Regions from separate parts of the Neobacillus sp. DHD-1R genome, predicted to be linked through region 1. Evidence: riboswitches for the same ligand, from Rfam matches in the RefSeq annotation. Region 1 holds a riboswitch; each other region holds the start of a gene.
The links. A riboswitch is a leader RNA that binds a small molecule or an ion and turns the genes downstream of it on or off. The one in region 1 is predicted to bind lysine.

Region 1 (8,230 bases):
GTGTAATATAATTGTAATATTGAAATGCAATTACGTCAGTTTTATGCCGGTGAACATTATTAGCTAGACCACCAGGTTGCAGGGGGAATCTTTTTGGAAAGTACATTAAAAGTCGATGAAGTTACTTTACATCGGAGAAAACCATCTAAACGATTTTCAAGCTGGAAGTTTATCACAACAACTATCATCCTTGTTATTGCACTCATATTTGCGGCAATCAGTTATTATCAGGCGACCCACTTTAACGCCAATATTAAGATTAATGGCATTAAAGTCAGTGGGCTGACTGCTGATCAGGCACTTAAAACATTAAAAACCATTGAATTAAAAAACGTAGTCTATGTCGGAGAACAATTAATCTTCGATGGAAAAGATACGAAGATGGTATTTGCGGATAAAGATCTGCCAGGGGTCAAAAAACTATTAAGCAGCCAGCGGACTTACTTTCCTTCTGCAAAAGCAAAAAATTTCTCGTTACTGCCAAGCCAACTTGATCAGTATCGAAGCCAGACAATGAAAAAACAGCTTGAAGAAAAGCTTATATCCCTGAATAAGAGTTTAAAAGCACCCCAGGATGCGAAGGTTTCTTTGAAACAAGGATCAATTGTCGTCTCTAAAAGCATTAGCGGGGAGCAGTACGATGTTGCCAGTCTTTTAAGGGACTACGAAAAACAGGAATATACGAGTGAAATCCACCTGAATCCTGTCTTCATCGAACCAATCAAAGAAAACAGTCAGGTTGTAAAGGATGAAAGGAACAAGCTGCAGGCGTTCCTTCAACAAACCGTTGATTATAAGGTACAGAATCAAGTTTATACGTTAAACGCCAGCGAATTAATTAAAAATGCCTCCGTGGCAAAAGATTTAAAGATTACGATTGATGCAGATGATATTAAGAAAAAGATTTCTGAAATTAATCAATCTCAATCTACCTTAAATAAAAATTTCACTTTTAAAACCCATTCAGGTTCAGTTATTTCCGTAAAAGGACAAGGTTATGGCTGGGCCCTAGATGTGGACAAAGAAACAGCACAGATTCAGGCAGCTTTTGAAAAAGGCGACAAATCTATTTCTGCTTCGAATATTATCGGCCATGGCTGGAGTAATGAAGGCTACGGTTATGAAACGACAGCGAACCACGGCATTGGTGATACGTATGCGGAAGTGTCCATAGCTGAACAGCGTATCTGGATTTACAAGAATGGCAAATTGGCTGTCACAACGCATGTCGTGACAGGTAAGCATAGCACCGGTGAAGATACATCAAAAGGAGTCTGGTACATCCTTTATAAACGGACACCATCCACACTCCGGGGCTCCCACGTAGGCAGTGGGTCTTATGAAGTTGAAGTTAATTATTGGGCGCCATTTACGAACAGCGGGCAAGGTTTCCACGATGCCGGCTGGCGAAAAAACTGGTCAAGTACTGCTTATCTTGGGGCTGGATCCGGCGGCTGCGTCAATACACCACCCACTGTAATGAAAACCGTGTATGACAATCTCAGCACATACGAACCGGTTGTAATATATTAAAAAAGACGGCTTCTCGTGCTTCCCGACAATGACAAGGAAGTACAAGAGCCGCCTTTTCTTTTTAAAAACATCATTAACTTATGATAAAGTTCACCGTACCAGTTTTATCTGCATTTATAGATCATAAACCAAATTCTATAATTACAGTCCCTCCATAACGGGTGGGTTTTTCTTAAATCCTTTTGTCGTGATAAATGCGTAAACAAAACCAATGATCAGCCAGACAAAGCCTACTTTTAAAGTTAAGGCGGACAGATTGATGAACAAATAAAAACAGATCAGAAATCCTAAAGCTGGTATTAAGAAGTAGCGGATGAACTTCTTCTCTTTTTTACGGAAGTAATAATAAACAATAACTGAAAGGTTCACAAACATAAATCCTGTTAATCCGCCAAAATTCATTAACTCTGCTACTAAGGAGATCGGAAGGGCAAGTGCTCCGATCACGCTAATGATACACATTAATAAAATATTAAGAATAGGTGTTTTAAACTTAGGGTGGACATAGGTAAAGAACTTTTTCGGAAGTACTTCATCACGGCCCATACTAAACATTAAACGGGAAGCACTTGCTTGCCCGGTCATACCTGCTGTAAAGGTAGAAACGATAATAGCAATTGTATAAATCGTTGCTAGTGCCGCCCCCCCAGCCGCATGGGCAATATCAAAAAGGGCTGTATCTGCTGAACTAAAGGAAGTCACATCCGGCCAAACAAGCTGAGCAACATATGCTTGTAGAATAAAGATTAAACCGCCGATAAGGCAAGAAAGAATAGCGGCCTTCCAAATATCTTCTTTAGGTTTAATTGCCTCTTCAGACAAAGTAGTAATACTATCAAACCCTAAAAATGAGAAGCATGCCATAGCAGCTCCTGCAATAATAGCAGAGGTAGTAAACGTTTCTCCATTAAAGAAGGGTTTAATCGAAATAAGGGTATTGGCTCCTTCACCGCCTACAATGGCCTTGATGCAGAATATCACAAAAATGACAACGACTACACCCATAAAGAGAACAAGAATGTTGTTTGTTTTTGCAGCCATTTCAATCCCCAGGATATTAATGAATGTAATGACAGCAGCAATGATTAGGACCCATGCCCAATATGGGATAGCAGGAACTAGGGCATTTGCATAGGAAGCACCTACCATGAAAACAATCAATGGTACTAAAACGTAGTCCATAAACATGGCCCATCCCGCAAAAAAACCGAGATGCGGATTGATCGAACGCTGTGTATAAGAATAAGTAGAACCTGCAACTGGAAAGGCTGCAGCCATTCGTCCATAGCTATAAGCAGAAAACATCATGGCAACCATGGCGATTAAGTACGCTAATGGGAGCATTCCTCCCGTAGAAACGGCTGCATATCCATAAATATACGCAGGTGCAATGGGCGTCATAAAAGCTATCCCATAAATCACAAGGTCCCATAAGCTTAGTACTCTCTTAAACTGCGGATTGTTTCCGCTATTATTTTTCAAACTCATTTCATAACTTCCTCTCACTAGGCTTCCTGTGGTGTTTTCTCCAGCTGCATGCTAATAAGTTCAATTGTTTCCTCTGTACTCATGACCTCGCAATAAATTTGATTCATAATCATAATTTCTGCATCATGTAATTGTTGGGTTGCTGCACAGCAAGCATCCTCGACTAGAATGACTTCAAATCCAGCATCAGCTAAACTTCTGACAGTCGATGCCACACATTGATCCGTCACAACACCTGTACAAACTACCGTTTCAATTCCCATATTTCGAAGAAGAAATTCATAATTGGTTCCACTTAGAACACTATCTGTTGTTTTTTCAACGACAATTTCATCCTCTAAAGGTTTCAGTTCATCTATCATTTCTGCCCCATAATGTCCAATTGGAAGCAGGATATTATTCCAGCCAGGTCTTCTTTGAACCGGAGATCTATCACGTCCATCTTTATGATGGCAGGCAATTCTACCAAAGGTGACTTCTAATTGATTGTTCCGGAAGAACTCTAGTAGTTTTTGGTTATTTGGGATTACAATGTTTTCTAAACGATTATAAAAATATTCCCATTTATCCCACATCCCTTTTTCTCTAGCTACATCCGCATCACCATAATCCTTGCTCACAAATTGATTTTGCATGTCCACTATTAATAGAGCCGTTTTACTTGGATCCGGCTGAATTCTATCCTCACCGGCTGGTACAAATTCATAGTATAAAGTTTGTAAATTTTGTTTTTCCATCATGTTGTCCTCCTGAAAATAGATAGTTTCTTCCAATTCCTTAACCGCTAAAAAAGAATAAAAAAAGAAATAACATAAATCTGCATGTTATTCCTCTCCTTTTTGGCAATAAAAAAACTACAAACCAAATCTGAGATGAACTCAGAAAAACGTTGTAGTGATTCTAAAGTCCTCACCCTTATCCCATTTGAGATAGCACAACTCAATAAACCAGGGAGTTTATTAAGACAGTACTGCAATTATTCACTGCAGTCCCAGCATGTAACATCGAGAATGATTACACACTTCGGCGACATTTCCTTCTCCTTAGGATCAAAGCATTCTCAAGCTCCTCTAAGGACTAATAAAGATCGCACCTCTACCTCACTAGATTCAAGTGAGGTTTATTTAATTATTTGTATATTCTAAAATAATAATATTTTAATGTCAATGGGATTAATAACCAGGATGGCCTTACGGGGTCATCCCAGCCGCTTCTGAATCCCCCGAAGTAGCATTATCGGTTTGAATCCATACACCGTCTTGATCTACTTTATAACCTTGAATGACAGTATCGGCAGCCATTTCCCCTTCTTGATAGAAATAATACCAGTTACCATTGATTTGCACCCAGCCTGTAACCATCACACCACTACTCGAAAGGAAATATTTCTTTCCTGATAATTCAAGCCAGCCCGTTTTCATTGCTCCTGATTGATCTAAGTAATACCATTGCCCTTTATCTAAAGTCCAACCCTTACGCATTACACCATTAGACTGGAGGTAATACCACTTACTGCCGGAAAGCAGCCAGCCCGTTTTCATTTTTCCGTTGGCTTGAAGGTAATACCATTTACCGTTAGCTTGGATCCAGCCTGTTTTCATCGCTCCCGAGCGATCAAGGAAATACCATGCACCACCATTATATAGCCAGCCTGTCCTCATTGATCCATTACTAGTTAAGTAGTACCATGAACCGCCTGACTTTATCCATCCCGTTTTCATAACTCCTGATGAATCTAGGTAGTACCAGAGACCATTATTGTAAAGCCACCCCGTGTACTTCCCACTTGCCGTATAAAAATACCAGTTGCCCTTCGAAAACACCCAACCATTTCCTGGGATTTCATTCCAAACCATGCTTGATATTTTATTAATGGTTTCAATACCATAGGATAGGGATTTATTATTCGTTGTCAAAACAGCAATAACATAATTTTTACCTTGTCCATTTATGTACCCAACACTATTCACATAACTGCCAGTAGTGACCCAGCCGTTTTTTAATGCAACACTCACCCCTGAAGGAATACCATAACTAGTACCCCAACGTTGATCCGACACTACATTCCGCATAAGATTTAGACCATATGCCCTCTGCTTATCCGTTAAGAATGTATTGGGATAGGCAAAGAGTTTCATCATGGTAAGTTGGTCCGAAACCGTTGTGGTGGTTCGTCCCCACCAGCCGCCTGTACCTGCAATCGTGCTGGTCATACCAACTTTTCTAAAAAAGGCCTGCACGCTTTGATCACTGCCAAGCTGCCGCCATATCGTACTTGCAGCACTGTTATCACTATTTTCTATCATTTTAGTTAGCAATGAATTTTCATAGGTTGTGATTGGTATATTTTGATAGAGTACATCTGCTAACATCGACATCTTCACAACACTTTGAGTATAGTAGGTTTTAGAAGGGTTGTATGTATATGTCTTACCAGTGTTGGCATCATAAACACCGATTGAAACTGTGTTACTTCTCGAACTAATATAATTGGTTACATCCGTTCCCAATATTGTTGCTGCATGTACAGGCATTTTCACAAAAAGCAACATGGCCAATCCCACCAAAGCAGATGCAACTATTTTCTTATATAACTTCATTTCCTCATCCCTTCTAGCTAATCTATGAATCTAATTTTATAATACTGTACCACTAGTGAAAAAAATAGTTAAAAAATGACAATAGTGAAGAGAAACCTCTGTCATACAAAAAATCCTACCAATAGTAAACCAATAGATTTTTCATTTATCTCATGAATTCTCAATTACTTAATATATAACCAATGTTTATGCTAATAACTAAAATTAGTTGAAATGCCTATTAAAAATGAAGACGTATCCCTTTCTACAACTCTCAATATCTATTACTTAATTAAAATAATTATAGTATTTTAATTGACAAAAATATTAATAGATAGATATAATAACAAATATAAACTAATAATAATTATAGATAAGCAAACAATAACGGTATTCACCGGACAAGCTGTCTATGATTTTAAACATTATTTTTAGGAGGAATTTTAATTATGTCCCTTATTGGAAAAGAAGTACAACCATTTAAAGCCCAAGCGTACAGAAATGGCGAATTTTTAGAAGTATCAGATGCAGATTTAAAAGGTCAGTGGAGTGTCGTTTGTTTTTATCCAGCAGACTTTACATTCGTTTGCCCAACTGAATTAGAGGATTTGCAAGACCAATATCCAAAACTTCAAGAACTAGGTGTAGAAGTTTTCTCAGTTTCAAGAGATTCTCATTTTACACATAAAGCATGGCATGATACTTCAGAAGCGATTGGTAAAATTGCCTACACAATGATTGGTGATCCTGCCCATGTTCTTTCACGTAACTTTGATGTATATATTGAAGAATTAGGTCAAGCTGACCGTGGTACTTTCATTATCGATCCAGACGGAATCATCCAAGCCATTGAAATTAATGCAGATGGCATTGGCCGTGATGCCAGCACACTTATTAACAAAATTAAAGCAGCACAATATGTTCGTAACAATCCAGGTGAAGTTTGCCCTGCTAAATGGAAAGAAGGTTCCGCTACACTTAAGCCAAGCCTTGACCTAGTAGGTAAAATTTAAGGAGTCCTATTAATGATACTAGATGCCGATATTAAAGCACAACTAAATCAATATCTTCAACTGATGGAAAACGATGTACTACTCAAAGTCAGTGCAGGCACTGATGATTTATCGAAGGACATGCTAGCTCTCGTTGATGAGCTAGCAACCATGTCATCTAAAATTAAAGTAGAAACAACCACATTGGAGAGAACACCAAGCTTTAGTGTGAATCGGATTGGCGATGACACTGGGGTCACTTTTTCCGGGATTCCTCTTGGCCATGAGTTCACTTCCCTTGTCTTAGCTTTATTGCAGGTAAGCGGAAGAGCCCCAAAGGTTGATCAGAAGGTCATCGAGCAAGTGAAAAACATCCAAGGTGAATTCCACTTTGAAACATACATCAGCTTAAGCTGTCACAACTGTCCTGATGTTGTTCAGGCATTGAACGTAATGAGCGTTCTCAATCCCGGCATTACACATACCATGATTGACGGCGCGGCTTTCAAAGAGGAAGTAGAAGGTAAAGGCATCATGGCTGTCCCTTCTGTTTTCCTTAATGGAGAATCATTTGGCAGCGGCCGTATGACACTTGAGGAAATTCTCGCTAAGATGGGAACTACGACAGATGCCTCAGAGCTTTCTGATAAAGATCCATATGATGTGCTTGTTGTTGGAGGCGGTCCTGCCGGTGCCAGTGCAGCCATCTATGCGGCCCGTAAAGGCATTCGTACAGGTATTGTTGCTGATCGCTTTGGCGGTCAAATTATGGACACGCTCGGCATTGAGAACTTTATTGGTACAAAATATACAGAAGGTCCTAAGCTTGCAGCAAGTCTTGAAGAACATGTGAAAGAGTATAATGTAGATGTGATGAATCTACAGCGCGCTAAACGTTTAGAGAAGAAGGATTTTATCGAAATTGAATTGGAAAACGGTGCTGTACTAAAAAGCAAGACCGTTATCCTTTCAACTGGAGCCCGCTGGCGCAATGTTGGCGTACCTGGCGAAGCTGAGTTTACGAACAAAGGTGTAGCCTACTGCCCTCATTGTGATGGCCCATTGTTTGCAGGAAAAGACGTAGCTGTTATTGGCGGCGGTAATTCAGGTATTGAAGCAGCCATTGATCTTGCAGGTATTGTGAAACATGTAACGGTCCTTGAATTTGCACCAGAGCTGAAAGCTGATTCTGTCCTGCAAAATCGTCTTTACAGTCTTCCTAATGTAACAGTTATCAAGAACGCTCAAACAAAAGAAATTACTGGTACCGACAAAGTAAACGGTATTACTTACGTAGACCGTGAAACAGAAGCAGAACATCATATTGAATTGCAAGGTGTGTTTGTTCAAATTGGTCTTGTACCAAATACTGATTGGTTAGCTGAAACGGTTGAACGTAATCGAATGGGTGAGATTGTCATTGATAATCATGGGGCAACAACCATTCCTGGTGTGTTTGCTGCAGGAGACTGTACCAATAATCCATATAAGCAAATAATCATTTCGATGGGATCTGGTGCGAATGCAGCCCTAGGTGCCTTCGACTATCTAATCCGAAATTAATAGCGTTACTATAATAAGACAATCCCAAAAAAGAAAGTCACTGTACGATCTAACCTTACGTACAGCGGCTTTCTT
Region 2 (8,230 bases), 1.6 Mb from region 1:
AGCAAGAAAGCTTGTCTTCTAACTCATTTCATAATAGGATAAGAAAGTTGCCTTATATTTTCTTGACAGAAATAAAGATAATAATTATTATTAAAATATGAATGATGATTCATTCATATTTTTCTTTTTGAATTTATAAGAAATTAGAATGAACTTTCTTCAAAAGGGGGGATTGACATGAAAAAAACGAAGCCAAAATACATGCAAATAATAGATGCAGCGGTGATAGCGATCGCTGAAAATGGGTATCACCAAGCCCAAGTTTCGAAAATTGCAAAACAGGCAGGCGTTGCAGATGGAACCATTTATCTTTATTTTAAAAACAAAGAAGACATCCTAATCTCTCTCTTTGAAGAAAAGATGGGCGAATTCGTTGAAAAAATAGAAGAAAAAATAGCAGGAAAAAAGACGGCTGAAGAGAAGTTATTAATGATGATCGAAACTCATTTCCAACTCCTTTCAGATGACCATCATATGGCAATTGTTACACAGCTAGAATTACGTCAATCAAATAAAGAACTTCGCTTAAGAATTAATGATGTTCTTAGGGGTTATTTACAGGTGATAGACAAGATCATTTTGGAAGGAAAAGATTCGGGTGAGTTTTCAAGCGATCTCGATGTTCGTCTTGCCCGGCAAATGATTTTCGGTACGATTGATGAAACCGTCACATCATGGGTGATGAACGAAGAAAAATATGATCTGCTTGCACTGGCAACCCCAGTCCATCGCCTCTTGATCAATGGTTGTGGAACCCGGTAGATTATCAGATAAGGAGGAGTTAGATTGGAATTTTTAAAATGGTCGTATCAAGACAATATTGCCACCATCACGATCGGGCGTCCTCCGGCAAATGCCCTTTCATCAGGCCTTATAAGGGAGCTGTCGGCTATACTGGATGAAATTGAGCCAAACGATGAAATTAGAGTTATTGTCATTCATGGTGAAGGCCGCTTTTTTTCAGCGGGCGCAGATATTAAGGAATTTACGACAATAACATCGTCGGAGGATTTTTCTAACCTTGGAAAATTCGGACAAGATTTGTTTGATCGTATGGAAAAGTTTGCAAAACCGATTATTGCGGCGATTCATGGTGCAGCACTAGGCGGAGGGCTCGAACTGGCAATGGCGTGTCACATTCGCTATGTCAGTGAAACTGCCAAACTGGGTCTTCCAGAATTACAGCTTGGGTTAATTCCGGGATTTGCCGGTACCCAACGGCTGCCCAAATATGTAGGGACCGCTCGGGCAGCTGAAATGCTGTTCACCGCAGAGCCTATTACTGGCGTAGAAGCGGTTCAAATCGGTTTAGCCAATCATGCCTATCCGGAAAATGAATTATTAGATCAGGCCTATAAATTAGCTGGAAAAATTGCTAAGAAAAGCCCTGGCTCGATTCGTGCAGCAATTGAATTATTAAATTATGCGAAAACAAACGAGTTTTATCAGGGTAGTAAAAGGGAATCTGAATTATTTGGTCAAGTCTTTGTTTCAAATGATGGCAAAGAAGGCATTCAAGCCTTTCTTGAAAAAAGGGAGCCGAACTTTAAGGGTGTGTGACTTCTAAAGCAATATTCCTGCTAAGGAAGTTTTCATAGTAAATTTTTTTCTAAAAAATTTTCTTAATCTTTTGAACTGAATTAATGTTTGAAATTTACTAGGAGGGAAATCATGAACATTTATGTATTAATGAAAAGAACCTTTGATACGGAAGAAAAAATTTCAATTTCTGGCGGAAAAATCAATGAGGATGGAGCCGAATTTATCATTAATCCTTATGATGAATATGCGATTGAAGAAGCGATCCAAGTCCGCGATGCCAATGGCGGAGAGGTAACCGTTATTTCTGTCGGCAATGAAGAAACAGAAAAACAATTGCGTACAGCACTTGCAATGGGAGCTGACAAAGCCGTACTAATCAATATTGAAGATGATATTGAACATGGGGATCAATTTACAACAGCAAAAATTCTTGCTGAATACTTAAAAGACAAAGACGCTGATTTAATTATCGGCGGAAATGTTGCCATTGACAACGCGTCTGGCCAAGTAGGTCCACGTGTTGCTGAAATACTTAACATCCCTTATGTAACAACGATTACAAAATTAGAAATTGATGGAACAAATGTAACCGTTACCCGTGACGTTGAAGGAGATTCAGAAGTAATCGAAACGAGCCTTCCGCTATTAGTCACTGCACAACAGGGTCTTAACGAGCCGCGGTACCCGTCATTACCGGGAATCATGAAAGCGAAGAAAAAACCGCTTGAAGAATTAGAATTAGACGATCTCGAACTTGAAGAAGACGATGTGGAAGCAAAAACAAAGACGATTGAAATATACTTACCGCCAAAGAAAGAGGCTGGGAAGGTTCTATCTGGTGAATTAAATGATCAAGTAAAAGAACTTGTTCAACTTCTTCATACTGAAGCAAAAGTAATTTAATTTCATTCACATAAAAATTGTTTTCAGGAGGTAATAGAATGTCAAGAAAAGTATTGGTACTAGGAGAGGCTAGGGACGGGTCATTACGTAACGTTTCTTTCGAAGCAATTGCTGCAGCACAGACTGTGGCAGAGGGCGGAGAAGTGGTTGGAGTTTTAGTTGGCGATGCTGTAAGCGCTTTAGGCGCTGAGCTTATCCAATATGGAGCAGACCGCGTAGTCACAGTTGAAAATGAAAAATTAAAACAATATACGTCTGACGGCTTTGCCCAAGCATTATTAGCGGTAATCGAGCAAGAAAACCCGGAAGGACTTGTACTAGGCCATACAGCACTGGGAAAAGACCTGGCCCCTCGCATTGCAGGAAAGCTTTCTTCGGGCCTTATTTCTGACGCGACTGCAGTTGAAGTAGCTGGCGGGAATATTGTATTTACAAGACCGATTTACTCAGGTAAAGCATTTGAAAAGAAAATTGTTACCGATGGATTAATTTTTGCCACTGTTCGTCCAAATAATATTGCACCATTAGCAAAAGATGAAAGCAGAACTGGTGGTGTTTCCAGCTTATCGGTAGACATTAAAGACCTTCGTGCCATTATTAAAGAAGTAGTAAGAAAGGCCAGTGAAGGGGTAGATTTAAGTGAAGCAAAAATCGTCATTTCAGGCGGCCGCGGCGTCAAGAGTGCGGAAGGGTTTGCTCCGTTGAAAGAATTAGCTCAAGTTTTAGGCGGTGCAGTTGGCGCTTCTCGTGGTGCGTGTGATGCTGATTATTGTGATTACTCTTTACAAATCGGTCAAACTGGAAAGGTGGTAACACCAGACCTGTATATTGCCTGCGGTATTTCTGGAGCCATTCAGCACTTAGCTGGGATGTCCAACTCTAAAGTTATCGTAGCGATCAACAAAGATCCTGAAGCGAATATTTTTAAAGTAGCCGATTATGGCATTGTCGGTGACTTGTTCGAGGTCGTACCAATATTAACAGAAGAGTTTAAAAAACTTAAGGTCCATTCGTAATAAGCAAAGCGGAATCGCTGGAGCTAGACATAAGAATGGCTAAGAAAGATAATAATAAAGCGGGCGGGACAACAAGTAACGCTCGCTTTTTTTATATTCGCATAGAATACTTATAACCAGGATGGGTATATTACATGCTGAAACATATTATTAGCATGATATGGCAATCGATGGTATACTTTCCGTAGTATTTCAGTTATTTAATAGGAGGTCAATAAAGATGGCTATTTCACACGTAACAGATCAAACCTTTGCTACTGAAACAGGTTCAGGCCTTGTGCTTGTAGATTTTTGGGCACCATGGTGCGGACCTTGTAAAATGATAGCTCCAGTTCTAGAAGAACTTGACGCAGAAATGGGCGAAAAAGTAAAAATTACTAAGCTTGATGTGGATGATAACCCACAAACAGCTGCTAACTTCGGCGTTATGAGCATCCCAACATTGTTGGTACTGAAAGATGGCGAAGTTGTCGATAAAGTCGTTGGCTTCCAGCCAAAAGACGCGCTAGCAAGTGTTTTAGAAAAACACGTATAAGATAAATAACAAAAAACCTTAGTTAGAGTTCCATCTAGCTAAGGTTTTTTGCTTTTTACAAGAGTCTCCTACTTCCCTTTATGAGTCATTTGCATTAGAATTTTAAATACATTAAAAAAAGACGGAGGGAGTGGCCGGAATGAATGAAAATATAAAGCAAAAATTGACCCTGCTGCCTGATCTGCCTGGCTGCTACTTAATGAAGGACCGTCAGGGAACAATTATTTATGTGGGAAAAGCAAAGGTTTTAAAGAATCGTGTCCGTTCCTATTTCACTGGATCCCACGATGGAAAAACGTTAAGACTTGTTAATGAAATTGAGGACTTTGAATACATTGTTACCTCTTCGAATATAGAAGCCCTATTACTTGAATTGAACCTGATTAAGAAATACGATCCAAAATACAATATCATGCTGAAGGATGATAAAAGCTATCCGTTTATTAAACTAACTGCAGAAAGACATCCAAAGCTTATCATAACGAGAAAAGTGAAAAAGGATAAAGGGAAATACTTTGGTCCTTATCCCAATGTAGGAGCAGCTAATGAGACGAAAAAGCTGTTAGATCGGATTTACCCATTACGAAAATGCTCCACCCTGCCTGATCGTGTTTGCTTGTACTATCATTTAGGGCAATGCCTTGCACCTTGTGTGAATGAAGTGAGTGAAGAGCAGTATAAGCAAATGACGGATGAAATTTCCCGCTTTCTAAATGGCGGCTATAAGGAAATAAAAAAAGAGCTCACAGAAAAAATGACAGCTGCCTCAGAAGAACTTGATTTTGAGCGGGCAATGGAGTTCCGCGATAAAATTGTTCATATTGAGGCGATTATGGAAAAGCAAAAAATTACGATGACTGATTTTACCGACCGTGACGTATTTGGCTATGCAGTCGATAAAGGCTGGATGTGCGTTCAGGTCTTTTTTGTCCGGCAAGGAAAGCTGATTGAGCGGGACGTATCGATGTTTCCCATCTACAATGAGCCGGAGGAAGAAATTTTAACGTTCCTCGGCCAATTTTATACAAAAGCCAATCATTTTAAACCAAAAGAAATTTTAATTCAAGACGACGTGGATCTTCATATCGCTGAACAGCTTTTGGAAGTAAGAGTCCTGCAGCCACAGCGCGGTCAAAAAAAGGACCTCGTTAAAATGGCCATAAAAAATGCGAAGATTGCTTTAAATGAAAAGTTCTCCCTGATTGAAAAAGATGAGGAAAGAACGATTAAGGCTGTTGAAAACCTTGGGGAGCTACTGGGGATATATACACCGCACAGGATTGAATCATTCGATAACTCTAACATTCAAGGGACAGATCCAGTATCCGCCATGGTTGTTTTTATTGATGGGAAAGCAAATAAACGAGAGTATCGCAAATATAAAATCAAATCGGTTAAGGGTCCCGATGATTATGAATCCATGCGAGAAGTAACGAGAAGAAGATACTCGAGAGCCCTAAAAGATGATTTACCGCTTCCTGATTTGATTATCATTGATGGTGGAAAAGGGCATGTCGAGGCTGTAAGAGATGTTTTGGAAAATGAGCTGGGCTTAGATATCCCGCTTTCAGGATTGGTAAAGGATGAGAAACACCGAACATCCCAGCTTCTATACGGCAATCCATTGCAAATCGTCCCCTTAGCTCGAAACAGCCAAGAGTTTTATTTACTGCAACGCATTCAAGATGAAGTTCACCGCTTTGCGATTACTTTCCACCGTCAACTCCGTGGGAAAAGTGCGTTCCAATCGTTGCTCGATGATATTCAGGGTATCGGAGAAAAACGAAAAAAATTACTATTAAAACAGTTCGGTTCTGTCAAAAAAATGAAGGAAGCCAACATAGAGGAATTTACTGCACTTGGAATTCCAATAAATGTAGCAGAAGAATTATTCAATAAACTTCACACAATATGATTGTCAGAAAAAAAAGAACATGCTATAATAAGTGAAAATTTAATTTACTATCACTTTGTCGTACTAAAGTGAAGGTAGAGGTGCGAGCTTCAAGAGTAATGGTTCTGAGAAGGATGAGCTTCGAAGAGGGATCATGAAAGGGAATGTTCGCCGAAGTAAAGAAGGTCTCATTCCTTCCTTTGCTGGTTCTGTATTGAATAAATCCAGAATTGTCAAGACGTATGTCTTGGAGAGCTATCTTACGTTATTTGTACAGGAATTTATTTTTTCGTGTTCAAAAAGCAATGAGATGCCCTCATTGCTTTTTTTTCATTTATGGGGAAATCTAATGTAATCATTTGAAAGAAGGGAATCAACTATGGGGCTTATCGTACAAAAATTTGGGGGAACCTCCGTTGGCAGTGTAGAAAGAATATTAAATGTAGCATCACGTATAAAAGAGGAGACCGTGCTAGGTAATAACGTTGTTGTCGTTGTGTCGGCTATGGGGAAATCTACCGATCAGCTAGTAAGTTTAGCAAAGGAAATATCTGATCAGCCAAACAAGCGGGAAATGGATATGCTGCTTTCAACAGGGGAGCAGGTTACGATTGCATTATTGTCGATGGCTTTAAATCAACAGGGGCTTAATGCAGTTTCGTATACAGGCTGGCAGGCGGGGATCGTTACAGAACCAGTTCATGGAAATGCCCGGATTGCCAAAATCAACACGGAGGCGATTCAAGCTCAGCTGTCTGAAGGAAAAGTTGTGATTGTGGCAGGATTCCAAGGGATAACAGAAGATGGCGAGATTACAACACTTGGCCGCGGTGGCTCAGATACAACCGCTGTTGCTCTAGCTGCATCATTAAAAGCTGATCGATGCGATATTTATACGGATGTAACCGGTGTTTTTACAACGGATCCACGATATGTTAAAGAGGCACGTAAATTATTATCCGTTTCATATGATGAAATGCTTGAACTTGCTAATCTAGGTGCAGGTGTGCTGCACCCAAGAGCAGTCGAGTTTGCAAAAAATTACAAAGTTCAGCTTGAGGTTCGTTCAAGTATGGAGAGAGTAGAAGGAACAGTCATAGAGGAGGAAGCAACAATGGAACAAAATTTAGTAGTGCGCGGAGTAGCGTTTGACGATGAAATTACAAGGGTTACTGTACTAGGACTCACTAACTCATTAACAAGTTTATCAACTATTTTTACCACCTTAGCACAAAATCATCTTAACGTGGACATTATTATTCAAAGTACAACTGAGGGAGGGACTGCCAATCTGTCATTCTCGATCCATACGAATGATTTGCTCGAAACATTAAAGGTCCTGGAAGATAATAAAACAGTCCTGGGATATGAGCAACTTGATGCTGAAAATAAGTTAGCCAAGGTATCGATTGTTGGTTCAGGAATGATTTCTAATCCAGGCGTTGCCGCTAAAATGTTTGAAGTACTAGCTGAAAATAACATTCAAATCAAAATGGTCAGCACCTCCGAAATTAAAGTATCCGTCGTTGTCGAAGAAAAAAACATGCTTCAAGCTGTACAAGCCCTTCACACAGCATTTGAATTAGGGGAATAGTGAAAAGGGTGTCAGGCACCTTTGGTGCCTGACACCCTTATTAACAAAATGATCGTTGAGAAGTTACTTTATGGGGTCTTTTGTATCCCATTTGACGGTGAATTGAACTTTGTTTGATTTTTTAACAGGGTGCTCAAAGGCTTCCGTATATACTTTTTTTTGGAGTTCGATTTGCTGAGCAAGGAAACCGGCTTCGAGCTGAAAAAAGTGCTCGGCCTTTGATTTTACACGAGGCACAATCAATGGACTAGATAGTTCCATTTCGATTTCATTTTTTGTTTCTTTAATTATTTCCAGCTGACCCCATGAAGCTTTGGTAAAAAACTCAATGACTTGATCATGATCAGCTAAAGGGAATTTTCGCGCTAGACGCTTACCGGCCCAATATAATATTTCAGGCGTATCTTTTCCGAGAATTTCTGGCAGAAGTATTTCCCTAATTAACTCATATCCGAAGATCGAGATGGTTCGTGGTTCTGCTGCATTTGTATCCAAATTAACGACTGTACTTTCTTCCACAAGCTTCCCCTCTTTCTATTATTCTATTATATACAATTTTGGCTAAGTTTCAGTACAGTTTTCAATAAGAAAATATTGTTATTTTGCAATATCTAATCCTATTTATTATCATAATTATCTTTACCTTTAAAGTAAAAACTCTAACAGTTAGATATTGGAAATATCATTGGGGAAATTGGGCAACCATAAATAACTATCAATCTTTATAAGTTTGTACACATACACTA
Region 3 (8,230 bases), 2.4 Mb from region 1:
ATGCGTTATTAGGGACGGGGGTAAATGGTCCGGTTAGAGAACCCTTCAATAAAGTGATTACAATGATAAATGAGTATGCCGGGAAGAAGTTGATTATTTCGGTTGATATTCCATCTGGAGTTAGCAGTGACAATGGAAAAGTAGAGGGTGTCGCAGTTCGAGCTACAAAGACCATTACTTTTGTATTTCCTAAAAAAGGATTTTTTTTACATGATGGGCCAACATTTGTTGGGGAATGGAAGGTGGTTGACATATCCGTGCCGCCTTCGAGTGTTGAGGAATTGGGACTTGTTATGCCCCGACTCATTACAGAAAAGCTAGTGAAAGCCTCTATCCCCATTCGTCCCAAGCAAGGCCATAAAGGGACTTTCGGTCATGTTCTAATTATGGGTGGATCACGGTCATTTGTTGGTGCGCCGATATTTTCGGCAAAATCTGCCTTACATGGAGGAGTTGGATTAGTAACCCTTGCCGTACCAGAAAGTATTTATCCAATGGCAGCAGCGCAAAATCCAGAATCCTTGTTTCAGCCATTATCAGAAGAAGAGGGGCATTTTTCCAAAAAAGCAATTGCTGAAATCACACCTCTGCTTCCTCGATTTGATAGTATCGCAATTGGTCCTGGGATAGGTCGCTTTTCTGGTGGAGAAGGTTGGGTTAAATCGCTTATTACGGCTTTGACTGGACAGCCGATTATTGTTGATGCAGATGCCATATATTTGCTTCGAAATAATTTAGATTTAATCCGCCACTATGAAGGGCATGTAATTTTTACGCCACATCCTGGGGAAATGGCCGGATTATTAAATTTAACCGTAAAAGAAGTGGAAGAGGACCGGATTGAAATTGCCAAGAATTTTGCAAGGGATTATGGAGTTTTTTTGTTATTGAAAGGGCATAGGACCATCATTGCGACTCCAGATGAGGAGATATTCATCAACCCACACGGACATGATGCATTAGGAAAGGGCGGTAGCGGGGATGTGCTGACAGGGCTAATTGCCTCGTTTCTTGCTCAAGGAGCGCAACCGGTCGACGCCCTAATTGCGGCCAGCTATTTACATGCAAAAGCAGGGGAAGAAAAAGCTAAAGTTTTATCAAGCTACGGTGTAATGCCATTTGACATTATTGACGGGATTAGGGAGCAACTAAATCTGATTTGAAAGTATAAAATAGGCTGCTCAACTTAGGGCAGCCTTATTTTTTGAAGAAATGGTTATAATTAAAATTATCCGGTCTGTCCCAAATCGGTTGTTTTCGCCAACAAGCAATTCTTCAGACTGAAGGAAAGCATCAAAAAGAAAAATTTAATGTTTAAGCTTCTTTAAAATAATTCTTTCAATGACCTTCCATGGAAATGTATTTTTAAAAAATAGATTAGTCTTTACGCTTTTGCCGATGGGATAACGAAGGTCGGGCGATGAAGGCTGTGAAGCAATACGAGCTGCTAGTTGGGCCACTTCATTGGGGTCTCCGTATCCGGTCTTACCATGTTCAATTTCTTTCAACATGCTCTCCGCATAAGAAAAGTATGGTGAATCTTTTCGGATTTCCAACTGATCCACACTTGACCATATATTGGTCTGATAGGAACCTGGTTCGATTAAGGATACATCAATACCGAATGGTTTAACCTCCAACCTTAAGCTTTCGCTATATCCTTCAAGAGCATGCTTTGATGCTGTATAAGCAGATAATCCTGGGAATCCCATTCGTCCGCTAATACTACTCATATTAATAATTCTCCCTTGCTTTTTAGCCCTCATAAAAGGAAGAATAGCATTAGTCACTGCTATCACCCCGAAAAAGTTGGTTTCAAACTGCCGGTGATAGTCTTCAATTGAAAGTTCTTCACTAAAACCACCTAGCGCAAACCCTGCGTTGTTCACTAACACATCAATCGAGGAATAATCTTCAAGCATGCCTTTAAAAGATTGAATAGACTTAGCAGAAGTAACATCCAATGGAGTGACCTGAATTAGACCCTCAACAGCATTTTCTTTTGCGAGTTTAAATAATACCTTATCTTTTTGGGTATCTCTCATAGTTGCAATGACATTGAACCCCTTCAAGGCTAATTCAATCACACATAATAAACCAAAACCGCTCGATGAACCTGTAACAATTGCAGTTTTTCTATTCATTATTTTATATTTTCCAATTGAGCAGGGAGGAGCTGTTGTAGTGCTAATTTCTCTTCCTCATTTAATGGGACCAATGGTAATCGGACACCACCAACAGGGACTCCTGTCATATTTAAGGCAGCTTTAACCGGCGTTGGGTTTGGTGCTGCAAATAATCCTTTCATCAGTGGGAGTAGTCTTCGATGGGCAGAAGCTGCCTCATTAAGCAATCCATTTTTGAAACTTTTAATCATCTCTTGCATTTCCTTCCCAATAATATGGGAAGCTACGGAAATCACTCCTGTGCCGCCTATAGCTAGAACAGGTAATGTTAATCCATCATCACCACTGTACAATGTAAAATGGTCAGGGGTTTGGCTAATAATCTCTGCCATGGCATCAAGGTTACCGCTTGCTTCTTTTATTGACACAATATTAGGGATTTTTGAAAGACGAACAATGGTTTCGACTGACAAGCTGATTACACAACGTCCTGGGATATTATAAAGGATGACAGGCAGGGAGGTTGATTCAGCTATTGCTTTAAAGTGTTGATATAAACCTTCTTGGGATGGTTTATTATAATAAGGTACTACAAGTAAAATTCCATCTACACCTGCTTCGGCCGCAAGTTTAGTTAAGCTGATGGAAGCTCTGGTGTTATTGGATCCTGTTCCAGCGATAACCGGAACTCTACCAGCTACTTCATTCACCACAAATTTAAATAATGCCACCTTTTCTTCTGCGGATAAGGTAGGAGACTCACCAGTTGTTCCAGCGACAACTAATCCATCAGACCCATTTTCAATTAAATAATTTACTAACGTTTTGGTTGCGTTAAAATCGATTTCACCACTCAGATCAAATGGTGTAACCATTGCCGTTAATACTTGGCCAAAATTCATCATTTTTCACCCTTTACATAATTTTTAAGTAATTAGAGGGGGTAAGGCCATATTAAAATCAGCGCAAAAAAGCAGCAACGAGGGGTCGCTGCTGCTGTAGAAACAAAAAATAATAAAGTTCCTATGCGTGAGATAGCCCTCCATATAGTTTCCTATATGACAATTCTGTGCTTATTCAACAGCAGAACCAGCTTCAAGACCAATGAGATTCCTTCCGCTTCGGCAAATGCCCCTTTCCGCAATGGTCATAGGATCTCATTATCCTCGAATTGCGTACTAATGGTCTTTGCACCTCTATCCTGACTCCAAAAGATATTGAAGTAAGAAAATATTTAATTGCTTGTAATATAACAGATAATTCAATAATGTTCAATAGGAAAATCTAAATTGCCTTCAATATAATTGGTTTCAAACATTAACAGGAACATTCTATTGAAGAAATATCCTTAAAAGAAGAATCAGACTTTTTAGGGAAGGGAATCGCGACTGAAAAGTTGAATATAAATAAAACTAGTTTTATATTTTAATAAATATTGAGAGGTGGAGGAATAATGAGTGCAATTCCTAGACCAGCTTCAACAGTTGTCTTGATGGATCACTTGTCAAGAGTTTATTTAACAAAAAGACCTGAAACGATGAAATTTATGGGCGGATTTTATGTGTTTCCTGGGGGAGCAGTTGATCAGGCTGATGACGTACAAGAGGGTAACCGTATTATTGCTAGGTACCGAAATGATTCCTTTTCGATTGGTCATTATATCGCTGCGGCAAGGGAATTGTTTGAAGAAGTGGGCATCTTGATTTGTGAGAAAGACGGCGGCGTTCCTGTTCAATTCACAGAAGAAATAGAGATGGAATACCGCCGGCTTTTGATAAGAGGGGAAATTTCTTTCTTACATATGTTAATAAAGGAAGACTTATTTTTTCAGCTTGATCGTTTGAGATATATCGGTCACATAATTACCCCAAATGTAAGTAAGATTAGGTTTGATACACGTTTTTTTCTAACGCAGCTGCCAGTAGGCCAAACCCCTAAACCTAACGTAAATGAAATTACTGATGCTAGCTGGATGTCTCCGGCCGATGCATTAGCTGCAAATCAAAGTGGTGAAATATCATTGGCTCCACCAACGATTCATACCTTGAAAACTATTGTAAATCATCTTAACGGCAATCCATTGCAGATGCCTGCGTTTAATTTAGGTGATTATATTGGTGATGCAAGAAAATAATCAGATTCCTGTTGTATTACGGTACCTTCTTTTACTAACTTGATTAAATGTGCTTCCGTCGTTCGTTTTGCTACGTCAAAAACACTCGGATGTGGTAGTTTGTCATAAATCATGTTTGTTAAATTGACAGCGCTTAATTTTTTATGTTTGTTTAGAAGGGCTTTGATTTGGTTTTCACGGTATAATCTTCTATTTAATACAAATTCAATTTGTTCATAAGGGTGTTCTACCCATCCACCATGTCCCGGACCAATTTTGCTTATTTTCAGTTGTCTTAACTTTTTGAGTGTGTCTATATAGTCTGACATATCCCCATCAGGGGGACCGACCCATGATGTTCCTTCCGCCACAATATTATCTCCAGCGAGGAGAATTTGCCTTGATGGAATATATAGGTTTAACTGGCCTGCTGTATGACCTGGAGCATGAATGATAATTATTTCTTCATCAGCTATTCTTATTATGTCGCCGTCGTTTAAAAATGCTAATTGATTCAAAGGCTCAATTGCGGCAAGAATACCCTTTTTTTCAAGTGGGTGGCCATAAACGAGTGGATTCCATGCCGCTAATTGCAGAACTCCTGGGGCATGGTCAGGGTGTGAGTGGGTTAATATAATCCTCTTTGGTATGGCAAGGTTATTTTGTTTTATTGCTAGCTCTAAATCTATTTTCGTATCTGGTTGATCAAATCCTGCATCAACTAATATACTTTCATGAGCGTTTCCAATTAAATAGCAATTTGTAGTGGTATGTGGTAACAAAGTTGGCGTTGAAATCGGTACTCGAATAATTTTTAGGTTACTACCCATCGATAACATCCTTTCATCTATTACAACACGTAAGTGATTTATTACTTACGTATTCATCATGAGAATGTTATATTCCTGCTGTAATCCATGGTTTCCAAGATATTTTCCATACTTATTAACAAAGCCTGCTATTCATCAATAGCAGACCTACATCTTCAAACTTAGTTAGCGTAAAAATTTTCCGTATAGTAAGGCTGTGATTGTTGATTAAAGGCAACGCCAACTCCCAAGTACTCGTAGCCTTTCCGCAAAATGTTCTCACGGTGGCCAAGTGAGTTCATAAGGCCTTCATGAGCAAAAATACTGCTAAACTGTCCATATGCAAGATTTTCTCCAGCTAACTGAAAGACAATATCATCCTCTTTCATCCGGTCAAAGGGGGATTGTCCTTTCAGGTTGGTATGGTCAAAGTATGCATTAACAGCCATATCGCTACTATGTTTTCTGGCTGTTTCGCGAACATGCTGATCCCATGACAATATCGGAAGCTGGTGATTAACGCGGGAAGCATTGGTTAAATCAAATAGCTGGTATTCGAAGCCTTCTTTTAGTGCAGGACTGCTTTTAGCGTAAAAATCTTTCTTGTTTCCTTCAAAATCTTTGCGAATTAGTTGCATCGCTGTAACTGAATAATCCGCATGTTTATCATAAAAAATAGTCACATAGGCGTCATCAAGTAAAAACATGTCGTAATCGTCATCTTGTACTTGGTAGGATATCAACCCTTTTTGAATCCTAGAGATAGGTGTCCCAAGAATCGCACGAACATTTTTTTTCGAGCTCCCCAGCTTAATGCCATTTTTGGATGAAATTAAATCTTGGTTTGTATATAAACCCGCTGCTCGATTATGATCATCATACATCACCATAAAAAAATTACGGTATTTTTCATGGTAGGTATACCAGTTCGTCCCATACTCATTAAGAGATGAACGCTTTGCCACTCCTAAATTTTCTTCTACATCTTCTTTTGAATCTCCAAGTTCGATGTTATAAATGGAGAATGCCTGCTCCGTTGGAGTGCTTAAGGTAACCTTTCCTTCATTAGATTCATTTTGCTGTTTATTTTGCGGAAGTTCATTTAATTGGGAAGTAAACTTTGTTACCAATTGCTGAACGCTTTCGACTACAGAACTAATCGTAGCCTGTACTTCAGGGCTGTCTTTTATATCAACAATCTCAGTTTGAATTGAATCAATCGCCGAACTGTATTTGGTTTGGTCTATTTGTTTTTCAACTATTGGCCAGGAAGAATATAATATAACAAGAACGATTAGCATCATAAAAAAACGTACCATTACTTTTCCTCCATTTCTATTAGAATTCTAACCAACCTAGTTTAAATGTATAAGCAATATGTTTACCAATCTTAAATTTAACATATCTCCTATTATTATTGAAAATCAAAATACTGGAATTTATTTAACCAGTATGAATATTTTGGGGCTGAGCTTTTTTAAGAGCTGTTGCAGTTGAGACAAAATAGTAAACAATAACAATATTATGTAAACATTTTAAAGGGTTTTACTATGAATTTAAAAGGGTACCAGGGTTTAGCTGTTAGTAAATGAGGTCCTAGTACCACTTTTATATTTTATTAAATGTTATTTTTTCTCTCTATTATGTCAGTTCTATTTGATTTCTTAGGAGTAGATTTTAATTCAGCACTTCTGGGTTAATCAAGTTTTTGGGCCGTTTACCGGATAGTCCGTCGAGCAAATTCTCTACCGCGAGCTCGGCCATTTTTAATTCCGTTTCATAAGTCGATGATCCGATATGTGGGGTAGTTACAACATTAGGAAAATTAAGCAGTGGATTGTCTGCTTTCACGGGTTCGATTTGATAAACATCTAGAGCTGCTCCATAAATTTCCTTATTTATTAATGCTTCAATCAACGCAGCTTCGTCTACGGTTTTTCCACGTGACCCATTCACAAAAATACAGGACTTTTTCATTCGCTTAAATTCTTGTTCACCAATTAAACTCTGGGTTTCTTGAGTGAGCGGAGTCATTAAGCAAACAAAATCTGATTCCTCAAGTAAATGATCCATGTTACAATAGGCAGCACCAAATTTAGCTTCAGCTTCAAAATTACGGTGCCGATTATGATACAAAATATTCATATCAAAACCTAAATGGGCCCGTTTGGCGATTGCCGAACCGATTTTTCCCATTCCAATAATCCCTAAGGTTTTATGATGTACATCAATAGCGTATTGATCTGTTGTAAGGTGACCTTTCCAATTTCCAGATTTCACGAAATGATCTAACTCTGCTATACGCCTTGCAGCTGCTAGTAAAATACCAAAAATGGCATCCGCAGTGGTGTCCTCAAGGACACCAGGAGTGTTTGTTCCCATTATGCCTCGATTTGTCATCTCTTCAATCGAAAGATTATTAAAGCCAGTTGAGTTATTGGAAACAATTTTTAAATTCGGAGCACGATTTAATAAGTCTTTATCAACAGGGAGTGCAAGACCTACAATGCCCTCAGCATCCTCTAGTGCCTCAAGAAAAGCACGGTCCGAACGTGGATCAATTCCATCAAAAATAGTAACTTCAAAGTTATCTTTCAATTTTTCAAGTGCCTCGGTTAATTCAAAGTTATAAGCAATGATTTTTCTTTTCATCCATGGCTTCTCCTCTTAGTTGATGTTGAAATGTTGAAATGTTGATAGGAACAATCCCTCTTTAAGGTGACATAAAGTTTTACTTGAGTCAACCATCCCTTTTATTAAAGGCCGGGGTGAAAATCCGATGTTTTTATTCTAGTTAGCTGCCTTCTTTTTGCTAGCACAAAGATAGTAAAATGCTGGCTAAGCTAGCAGTTATATATCACGTTTTTCAATCCGACAAATCAGATTTGAATAAAAAAAGTATATTTACTATTAAAATACCTATTCTCTTGTTAAAATGTTATTATCTTAATTTTCAAATTGGTGAAACAAATCTAGGCTTGATATTAATCCACTTCTTGGAAAATAGGGTATCTAGTATGGGTATAGATCTGAAAAGGAGTGACCAGTGCACTATATAAACAGACCTATTATTTTGCTAAAATAGTAAGGGAAAATAGTTTTTTTACAATTTAAAAACCTAAACTGAATTTTCGAGATAGTAAGAACATAAACAAGCAATGTAATTTGCTAGGCAGGAGGAA
Region 4 (8,230 bases), 2.2 Mb from region 1:
TAAAAAAGAGAAAGACTATCAGCGAAAACCTTATACATATAAATTAGGAGGAAATTTAATGAAACAGACCTTAATTAAGGATTTGTACAGAAATACAGAAAGTTACTTGGATCAAAAAGTACAACTATCAGGCTGGATTCGTACTATTCGCGATTCTAAAACATTTGGGTTTATTGAATTGAATGACGGCAGCTTTTTTAAAGGGGTGCAGATTGTATTTGATGAGCAATTGAACAACTTTAAGGACATTACAAAGCTTCCAATTAGTTCATCTATCAAGGTAGAGGGAGATTTTATTTATACACCTCAGGCAAAGCAGCCATTTGAAATAAAAGCAACAGAAATTTCCATCGAGGGTACATCGAATGTTGATTATCCATTACAGAAGAAAAAGCATTCATTCGAATATTTAAGAACCATTGCCCATTTACGTCCAAGGACTAATACTTTTGCGGCAGTTTTTCGGATTAGATCTTTAGCATCATATGCGATTCATAAATTTTTCCAAGATAAAGGTTTTGTTTATGTCCACTCGCCAATTATTACTGGCAGTGATACAGAAGGTGCAGGCGAAATGTTCCGAGTAACAACACTTGATATGGACAATCTTCCTAAAAATGAAGAAGGTAAAACGGATGTATCCAAGGACTTCTTTAATAAAGAAACGAATCTTACCGTTAGCGGCCAGCTTTCTGCTGAGGCATTTGCGTTGGCATTCCGTAATGTCTATACTTTTGGTCCAACGTTTAGAGCAGAAAATTCTAACACGGCAAGACATGCTGCTGAATTTTGGATGATTGAACCTGAACTTGCATTTGCTGAGCTTCCAGATATCATGGATCTAGCAGAAGAGATGGTGAAATATGTAATTGGATATATTTTAGAACAAGCTCCCGAAGAAATGAACTTCTTTAATAGCTTTATTGAAAAAGGCTTGTTAGATCGTTTAAATAATGCCCATACAGCAAACTTTGGACGTGTAACGTATACAGAAGCAATTGAGTTATTGAAGGAATCCGGCGAAACCTTTGCGTATCCAGTGGAGTGGGGACTTGACCTGCAAACAGAGCATGAACGCTATTTGTGCGAAAAAGTATTCAAACGCCCTGTATTTGTAACAGACTATCCAAAAGAAATTAAAGCGTTCTACATGCGCTTAAATGAAGACGATAAAACAGTTGCTGCAACAGACTTACTTGTACCAGGTATCGGTGAATTGATTGGCGGAAGTCAGCGTGAAGAGAGAGAAGAAATTCTTGCTGGTAAAATTAAAGATCTTGGTATGAATGAGGCAGATTATTGGTGGTACCTTGAATTGAGAAAATACGGTGGTACGAAACATTCAGGCTATGGCCTAGGGTTTGAAAGGTTAATTATGTACTTAACTGGAATGACTAATATTAGAGACGTGATCCCATTCCCAAGAACAACAGGCAATGCTGAATTTTAAAAAGAGAAACAAAAAGAAGACCTATTCGCTGAATGGGTCTTCTTTCATGTGAACAATTTCGGTTTAAAAAACTTGGAGTTCTTCTTCGAAAAAAAATGTACCAGGATGTTCTTTAACGATATAAGAATATCTTTTCATATTTTTTACATACTGCCATTTTAAGATTGTAACAACCTCACCAGTTTCGATAATGTTCACAGTTTGACCATTATTGTATCGATTATTTGAGTTCTTCAATTTTAACACCCCTTTAAAATTACATCTTAATTATAACACAAAAATATGGGGCACGTTTTGTTCGTGAATTAGTATTTGTTAAGCAAATGAAAGACAGGGACCTATTAACCTTTCCATTATAATGTAATTATGGTATGCTTTACAAAAGCGAGGTGTCATTTTGACCAATTATAAAGCTAAAAAAAGTAACCTCAAAGATTTATTATCAAAAAGTGGAATGGATCTAGATAATTTGGAAAGGAATACAAATATTCCTAGGAGTCAACTCGACGACTACTTGTCAAAGAAGGTAATGAACCTAAACACGGCAATGACTATTTCCAAAGAATTAAATTGCAAGATTGAAGATCTATACGTTTGGACTGCAAAGGAAAGTTAATACTACCCTAGCTATGCAAAAAAGCAGACCCATTGAGGATCTGCTTTTATTATGCACATTTTTATCTAATTTATCGAGGTAATTAAACAGTTAAATCGCATTTCTCTAAGGGAATAACCTTAGTCTTTTTCAAGAATTTATACCCTAGCCATAAAATTAGGAAAAGTGGTAAGCCAATATAAGAAACCAACACACCATTCCAATCAATGTGGTCACCCATAAAAGCGGAATAATTTTGACCTAAAACGACAAATGCACAAACGGCAAAAGCGAAAATCGGGCCAAATGGGAATAATTTAGATTTATAAGGTAATAAATTTAGATCTTTTCCTTGTGCAACAAAAGCTTTGCGGAATCGATAGTGACAAATGGCGATTCCGAGCCATGCGATAAAGCCAGACATACCAGAAGCATTCAAAAGCCATACATAGACAACACCATCCCCAAAGAAAGAAGCTAGAAAGGCAAGTGTTCCTACTAAAGTTGTAGCAATTAATGCATTTACAGGGACACCATTTTTATTAAGCTTACCTAAAAATTTTGGTGCTTTACCTTGTCGAGCTAAATCCCAAAGCATCCGTGTAGAAGCATACATTCCAGAATTACCGGCCGATAATACTGCTGTTAAGATAACAGCATTCATGACAGAAGCGGCAAAGGCAATTCCTGCTTTTTGAAATACAAGGGTAAATGGGCTTACGGTTATATCTCCATTTGCCAAATTTCCATTTGTATAAGGAATGAGCAGGCCGATAACAAAAATAGCTAATACATAAAATAAAAGAATCCGCCAAAATACTGATCGTACTGCCCGTGGTATTGATTTTTTGGGGTCGTCTGTTTCTCCCGCAGCGACTCCTAAAAGCTCAGTTCCTTGGAATGAGAAGCCAGCGGCCATAAAGATGCCAAGCATGGACATAAAGCCGCCATGAAAGGGAGCATCACCAATTGTGAAGTTTTTAAAGCCAATGGCATGATCTCCCATAATACCAAAAATCATCAATGTCCCAGTAATAATAAAAATGATGACCGTTATGACTTTAATAAGCGAGAACCAGTATTCAGCTTCTCCAAACCCTTTTACGGATAGATAATTTAACAAGAACATAATGACTAAAAAGAGACTGCTCCATACTAATGATGGGGTGTTCGGAAACCAGTATTTCATAATCATTGTTACAGCAGCTAATTCTGCTGCAATGGTAATGGCCCAGTTATACCAGTAATTCCAACCGAGCGCAAAACCAAAGGCAGGATCAACAAATTTAGTTGCATACGTACTAAAGCTTCCGGCCACTGGCATGTAAGTACCCATTTCGGCTAAGCCTTGCATTAAGAAGTAAACCATTACACCAATAACAAGATAGGAAAGGATAGCTCCACCCGGTCCGGCCGAATGAATCGCACCACCGCTTGCCAGGAATAGTCCGGTTCCAATCGTTCCCCCTAACGAAATCATTGTAAGGTGACGTGATTTTAAACTCCGTTTTAGTTCCGTAGTTTCCGCATGGTTACCTGTATATACTTGTTTATCAAGATTTCTTGCTGTTTGTGATTGCATATCAATACTCCTTTATCTTTTTCTTATTTCTTTCATTAGAAGGAGTTTTGGAATAAAAAAATGCCATCGAAGTAGAATCGATGGCATCGTAAATACCCCGCATCATACCTTCCGAAAGATAGCTCAACACGCATGACTGGTAGGGCCAAGCGTGACAGTTCTGTTCCTATTCGGAGACAGACCCAGCATGCTTTTTATAGAGATAAAAGCAAACTTCGGCAGCTTTTCCTTTCAAACGGAGTCAAGGATGTCTCTACATCTCGTCCACTTTACTAATAAAAACCGCGACCTCTACCTCATCGGTTTGATGAGGATTTAACTATAAAGTTATTATATTAATAAAGTATAATTATTATTTTAAAAATGTCAATCTATTTTATTTAAATAGGTTTAAGGAAAAAAATTTATTCTGTTAGTAGACAGATAATTGGTTCAATTTAAAAAAAACTGTTAAGTTTATTTAGATTAGAGAATTTAGTATGATTTTAAAATAGAAAATGCAGGTATTAGGAGGGTTTTTTACCATGCAAATTGTCGGAATCATTGTGGGTTCTCTTATCGTGGTAGGGGCATTTAATTTTTTCTTAATTCCCCATGAGGTGTTAAGTAGTGGTTTGAGCGGGATATCGATGTTATTAGGAATGATTACACCGCTTAATACTGGTTTGGCTAACTTCCTTTTGAATTTACCGATGATTATAATTGGATATAAAATTCTTGGCAAAAAGTTTGTCATGAATACCATTTTTTCAGTGTTGATCATTTCTGTAGGTCTTTATGTGGTGCCTATCATACCCTTTGCGAATGACACTATGCTTTCATCGATCTTCGGCGGTGCGCTCGCAGGTCTTGGGGTTGGAATTGTATTCCGTTCATCAGGATCAACGGGGGGCTTTGATATTATTGGCATGATCGTTTCAAGGAAAAAGGACTTTCCTATCGGGGTGTTACTTTCTGGTATGAATGGTGTTGTTATTATATTTAATGGATTCCTATTTAATTGGGACGCGGCTCTTAATACGTTAGTATCTATATATGTCACAGGTAAAGTAGTGGATGCCATTTATACAGATCATGCTAAATTAACCTTGATGATTATTACGGGAAAAGGTGAGGAAATGCGGGAACATTTGCTGACCAATTTGTACAGGGGACTTACCATAATGGATGGAGTTGGTGGGTATTCTAACGACAAACGGAATGTTTTAATGACAGTCATTTCTAGATATGAATTAAACGAGGTTAAAAATCTCATTTCCGAGGTGGACCCAAGTGCATTTGTTAATATCACAGAAACCATTGAGGTAATGGGGTTATTTCATCGACAGAGCCCTTCCTAGTTCATAAAAAGAGTTGCACTTTGCCTAAGTGCAACTCTTTTTTATTTGGATAATCGATTATGAATTTTCTCGATTTTTCATCCATTCTTGACGGTAGAAGCTTTTTAAAAGTAAGATGTTAAAAGAAACTTATTATTTGTAAGTGCAAGATTTAAGGAGGAAACTTTATGCAAACAAAAGTAAAGAAAAGTTTTACTGATGTGATGAAAGACCGTCACTCCGTAAGAAAATATGATCCAAGCTATCAAATTTCTAAACAAGAAATTAAAGATATAATAAAAGAAGCGACATCAGCACCATCATCAAGTAATCTTCAACCATGGCGCTTTATGGTGTTCCAAGACCAAGAAATTAAAAAAGACCTTAGAGTTATTGCATACAATCAAGAACAGGTGGAAACAGCATCGGCTGTAATTGCTGTACTAGGTGACAAGGAAATGTATAAGAGTATTGAGAAGGTATATCACAGTGCCCATGAAGCTGGTTTTATGGATGAAGCAAACATGGAGCGATTAATCGCCAGTGCCAATAATACGTATCCTAATGCACCTGAAGATATTCGAAAAAATATTGCTATGTTTGATGCAGGACTTGTGTCAATGCAATTAATGCTTATAGCTAAGGAAAGAGGGTATGATACTGTCCCCATGGGTGGATTTGATAAACAACAATTCATAGAAAAATTTAATGTTTCAGAACGTTTTTTCCCAATTGTATTAATTCCACTTGGTAAGGCGGCTGCCCCTGCATTTGGTTCAACACGGTTACCATTAGATGATGTATTGATCGAGTATAAATAATTAAAAAGAGGATGGCTCAAGGAAGGCAGACCCCACATTTAACACTCAATAGATTGTGGGGTTTAATCCTTTGGTTTGAGCTATCCTCTTTTTTTAATTGTTAATATATTTTTCAAATACAGTTCCAAAATCTTTAACTGAATATTGCTTTTTACTTTCTTCCAGCCATTGGAAGGCTGCCTGATTTAGCATTTTAAATTGAACAACCAGGTTGCTATCTGGACTTGTTACACGGCCAAGTGTAGTGGAGGCAATCTCCAAACTTTGTTTGGCAAATTGAAGACTGATTTCATTTTCATGTGAAATCTCCGAAATTTTAATAAGTGCTTTGTATAAATCCTTTATTTCCTCAATATGCTTTTTGTGGACATCAATCGAGAAAGGCGCTGAGCCAATTTTGAATTTTATCTCGACATCAATGTCGACCGTACCAGCTGTTTCAAGTTTTACATCGGAAATTCGATTTGTTGCATAACTATATCGGTGCAACATTCGTTTTTTACTTGTCGCACTTGTGCCATCCAAATGGATTAGGGCATTATTGGTAAAGCAGTATTCATCAGATTTTGATTTAATTAAAAAATAAATCTTTTCATTGTCTTCATGCATGACATAATCGTCTGCATCGACCTTATCGTAATCTTGCGGCTTAATAACAGAACCAACATCACTTAAACCTAAAATATCAGCGGCTACTTTTCCAAACATGGTACCAACCTCACTTTACTTTTTACTTTCTACTCCTATGTACGAATAAAGGAAACTAAAGTTTCAACGTTTGACCAACATCTCAACGACAAAATATTCTATGCTCCGATTGAAAGTTGATTCCTGTATTTTATTAGATATTAACATACAATTCAGAAATCTGATATACTTAAACAAATAAACCCAGTTGTAATTGTAGTTGGAGGATGTCCAATGTAAATAAACCTTACTTTTTATATTAAGAATTGAATAAAAGTGAGGGTGTGCAATGTCCATTTTTGTCGGAAAAAGAGCCTCTTTCCGGTTTCTTTGGGTTGGGCAAATGTTTGCCAATTTAGGCGATATTTTATATGTAGTTTGTTTAATAAAATTGATCTTTGATGCAACAGGTTCCGTGACCTATATGTCACTTGTTCCGTTCTTTAACACCATTTCTGGATTAATCAGTGGCTTATTAGTACCATTGGTCATAAACAAATACAAGCTAAAATCTATATTGTTTTTTTCACAAAGTGGAAAAACATTGTTGTTATTGGTATTGTGCTTAACTCCTTCAGTATTTAAAGATAGTTGGTTGTTTTGGATTTTTTTGCTACTTAGTTTAATAGCTTTTTTAGATGGCTGGGCAACTCCCGCTCGAAATGCCCTGGTTCCCAGTCTCGTTTAAGAAAGTAAACTTGTGAAAACCAATAGTTTACTCTCCATTAGCGATCAAATTGTTCAGCTAATTGCCTGGCCAATTGGAAGTATTATGCTAGTCATTCTTGGATCTGGGAAATTACTATGGTTACCATTTTGCTTATATCTTATTTCAACCATGTTTATGGGGTTCATAGTGCATATTGTTCATCAAACAGTTCAGGAAAACATGTCTCGTTTGGATGCCTTAAAAGAGGGATGGGGAATTATCTGGAATTCAAAACAGCTGAGAACGATTAGTTTAATGAATGCCCTTGAAACCTTTGCTAATGCGGTTTGGATAGCAGCTATCCTTTTTGTTTTCGTTTCCGAAGCTTTAAATAAAGGGGAGAATTGGTGGGGATTCATTAACGGTTACTTTTTTGCTGGAATGCTTGTTGAAGGATTGTTAATTTATCGTTTTTCACCCATTTTAGAAAGAAATTTAGGGAAGACCATTCTTTGGTCGACCTGTTGCTTAATTGCGATTACTTTTTTGTTTGGTACTACGTCAACTCCATGGTTTGCTCTAGTGTGTTCCTTTTTGTTTGGTCTTCCGCAAATGGCCCGTAATGTTGGGGAGAATACTATTATTCAAAATAGTGCTCGTGAGCAACTCCTCGCTAAAGTATATTCAGCTAGAGGTACATTGATTTTTGGCGCATTTGGACTTTCATCGCTTGTAATGGGATGGATAACTGAAGAAATTGGTGTAAGAGCAACATTCCTTGTGGCTGCGACCCTTTTTCTTTGCTCTTTTTTATTGGCATTAATAAGTAGAGAGTTTCTTTTTATGAGAACTAAAGGACGATAGGATTAAACACAAAATTAATTTTGGGAAATCACTTGATGGTTTCCCTTTTTTAGTAGAAAATACACTATATCTATATTGAAAAGGAGCGGTTACCCTGTTAATTCAATTCACAAAACAACAAAAAGATCAAATGATTTCTGAAATCCAGCGATTTTTTTATGAAGAAAGAAATGAAGAAATTGGTGTTATTGCAGCAGAAAATGCATTTGATTTTTTTAAAAATGAATTAGGACCTTACTTTTATAATGCAGCTGTCAAGGATG

Region 2: another riboswitch for lysine. It lies ahead of AC3ANL_RS19325 (aspartate kinase); the one in region 1 lies ahead of AC3ANL_RS00325 (cysteine hydrolase family protein).
Region 3: another riboswitch for lysine. It lies ahead of dapA (4-hydroxy-tetrahydrodipicolinate synthase); the one in region 1 lies ahead of AC3ANL_RS00325 (cysteine hydrolase family protein).
Region 4: another riboswitch for lysine. It lies ahead of AC3ANL_RS15810 (amino acid permease); the one in region 1 lies ahead of AC3ANL_RS00325 (cysteine hydrolase family protein).

Annotation. Positions count from the first base shown of each region.
Region 1 is NZ_CM173232.1:62,563-70,792, reverse strand. It holds gene AC3ANL_RS00335 (L,D-transpeptidase family protein) at 94-1,533, shown strand; gene AC3ANL_RS00330 (APC family permease) at 1,675-3,021, opposite strand; gene AC3ANL_RS00325 (cysteine hydrolase family protein) at 3,039-3,761, opposite strand; lysine riboswitch at 3,944-4,127, opposite strand; gene AC3ANL_RS00320 (N-acetylmuramoyl-L-alanine amidase family protein) at 4,212-5,621, opposite strand; gene ahpC (alkyl hydroperoxide reductase subunit C) at 6,050-6,613, shown strand; gene ahpF (alkyl hydroperoxide reductase subunit F) at 6,626-8,155, shown strand.
Region 2 is NZ_CM173232.1:3,914,043-3,922,272, reverse strand. It holds gene fadR (fatty acid metabolism transcriptional regulator FadR) at 178-762, shown strand; gene AC3ANL_RS19350 (enoyl-CoA hydratase) at 787-1,560, shown strand; gene AC3ANL_RS19345 (electron transfer flavoprotein subunit beta/FixA family protein) at 1,672-2,445, shown strand; gene AC3ANL_RS19340 (electron transfer flavoprotein subunit alpha/FixB family protein) at 2,484-3,461, shown strand; gene trxA (thioredoxin) at 3,682-3,996, shown strand; gene uvrC (excinuclease ABC subunit UvrC) at 4,136-5,911, shown strand; lysine riboswitch at 5,979-6,156, shown strand; gene AC3ANL_RS19325 (aspartate kinase) at 6,270-7,484, shown strand; gene AC3ANL_RS19320 (YslB family protein) at 7,548-8,003, opposite strand.
Region 3 is NZ_CM173232.1:3,072,542-3,080,771, reverse strand. It holds gene AC3ANL_RS14880 (NAD(P)H-hydrate dehydratase) at 1-1,163, shown strand, start outside; gene AC3ANL_RS14875 (SDR family oxidoreductase) at 1,308-2,144, opposite strand; gene dapA (4-hydroxy-tetrahydrodipicolinate synthase) at 2,144-3,031, opposite strand; lysine riboswitch at 3,154-3,333, opposite strand; gene AC3ANL_RS14865 (NUDIX hydrolase) at 3,580-4,260, shown strand; gene AC3ANL_RS14860 (MBL fold metallo-hydrolase) at 4,236-5,069, opposite strand; gene AC3ANL_RS14855 (CAP domain-containing protein) at 5,231-6,367, opposite strand; gene AC3ANL_RS14850 (2-hydroxyacid dehydrogenase) at 6,726-7,700, opposite strand.
Region 4 is NZ_CM173232.1:3,243,788-3,252,017, reverse strand. It holds gene asnS (asparagine--tRNA ligase) at 59-1,450, shown strand; gene AC3ANL_RS15820 (hypothetical protein) at 1,514-1,687, opposite strand; gene AC3ANL_RS15815 (helix-turn-helix domain-containing protein) at 1,905-2,066, shown strand; gene AC3ANL_RS15810 (amino acid permease) at 2,149-3,627, opposite strand; lysine riboswitch at 3,739-3,929, opposite strand; gene AC3ANL_RS15805 (YitT family protein) at 4,152-4,967, shown strand; gene AC3ANL_RS15800 (nitroreductase family protein) at 5,135-5,767, shown strand; gene AC3ANL_RS15795 (PH domain-containing protein) at 5,861-6,475, opposite strand; gene AC3ANL_RS15790 (hypothetical protein) at 6,744-7,142, shown strand; gene AC3ANL_RS15785 (MFS transporter) at 7,155-7,967, shown strand; gene AC3ANL_RS15780 (DUF2164 domain-containing protein) at 8,098-8,230, shown strand, end outside.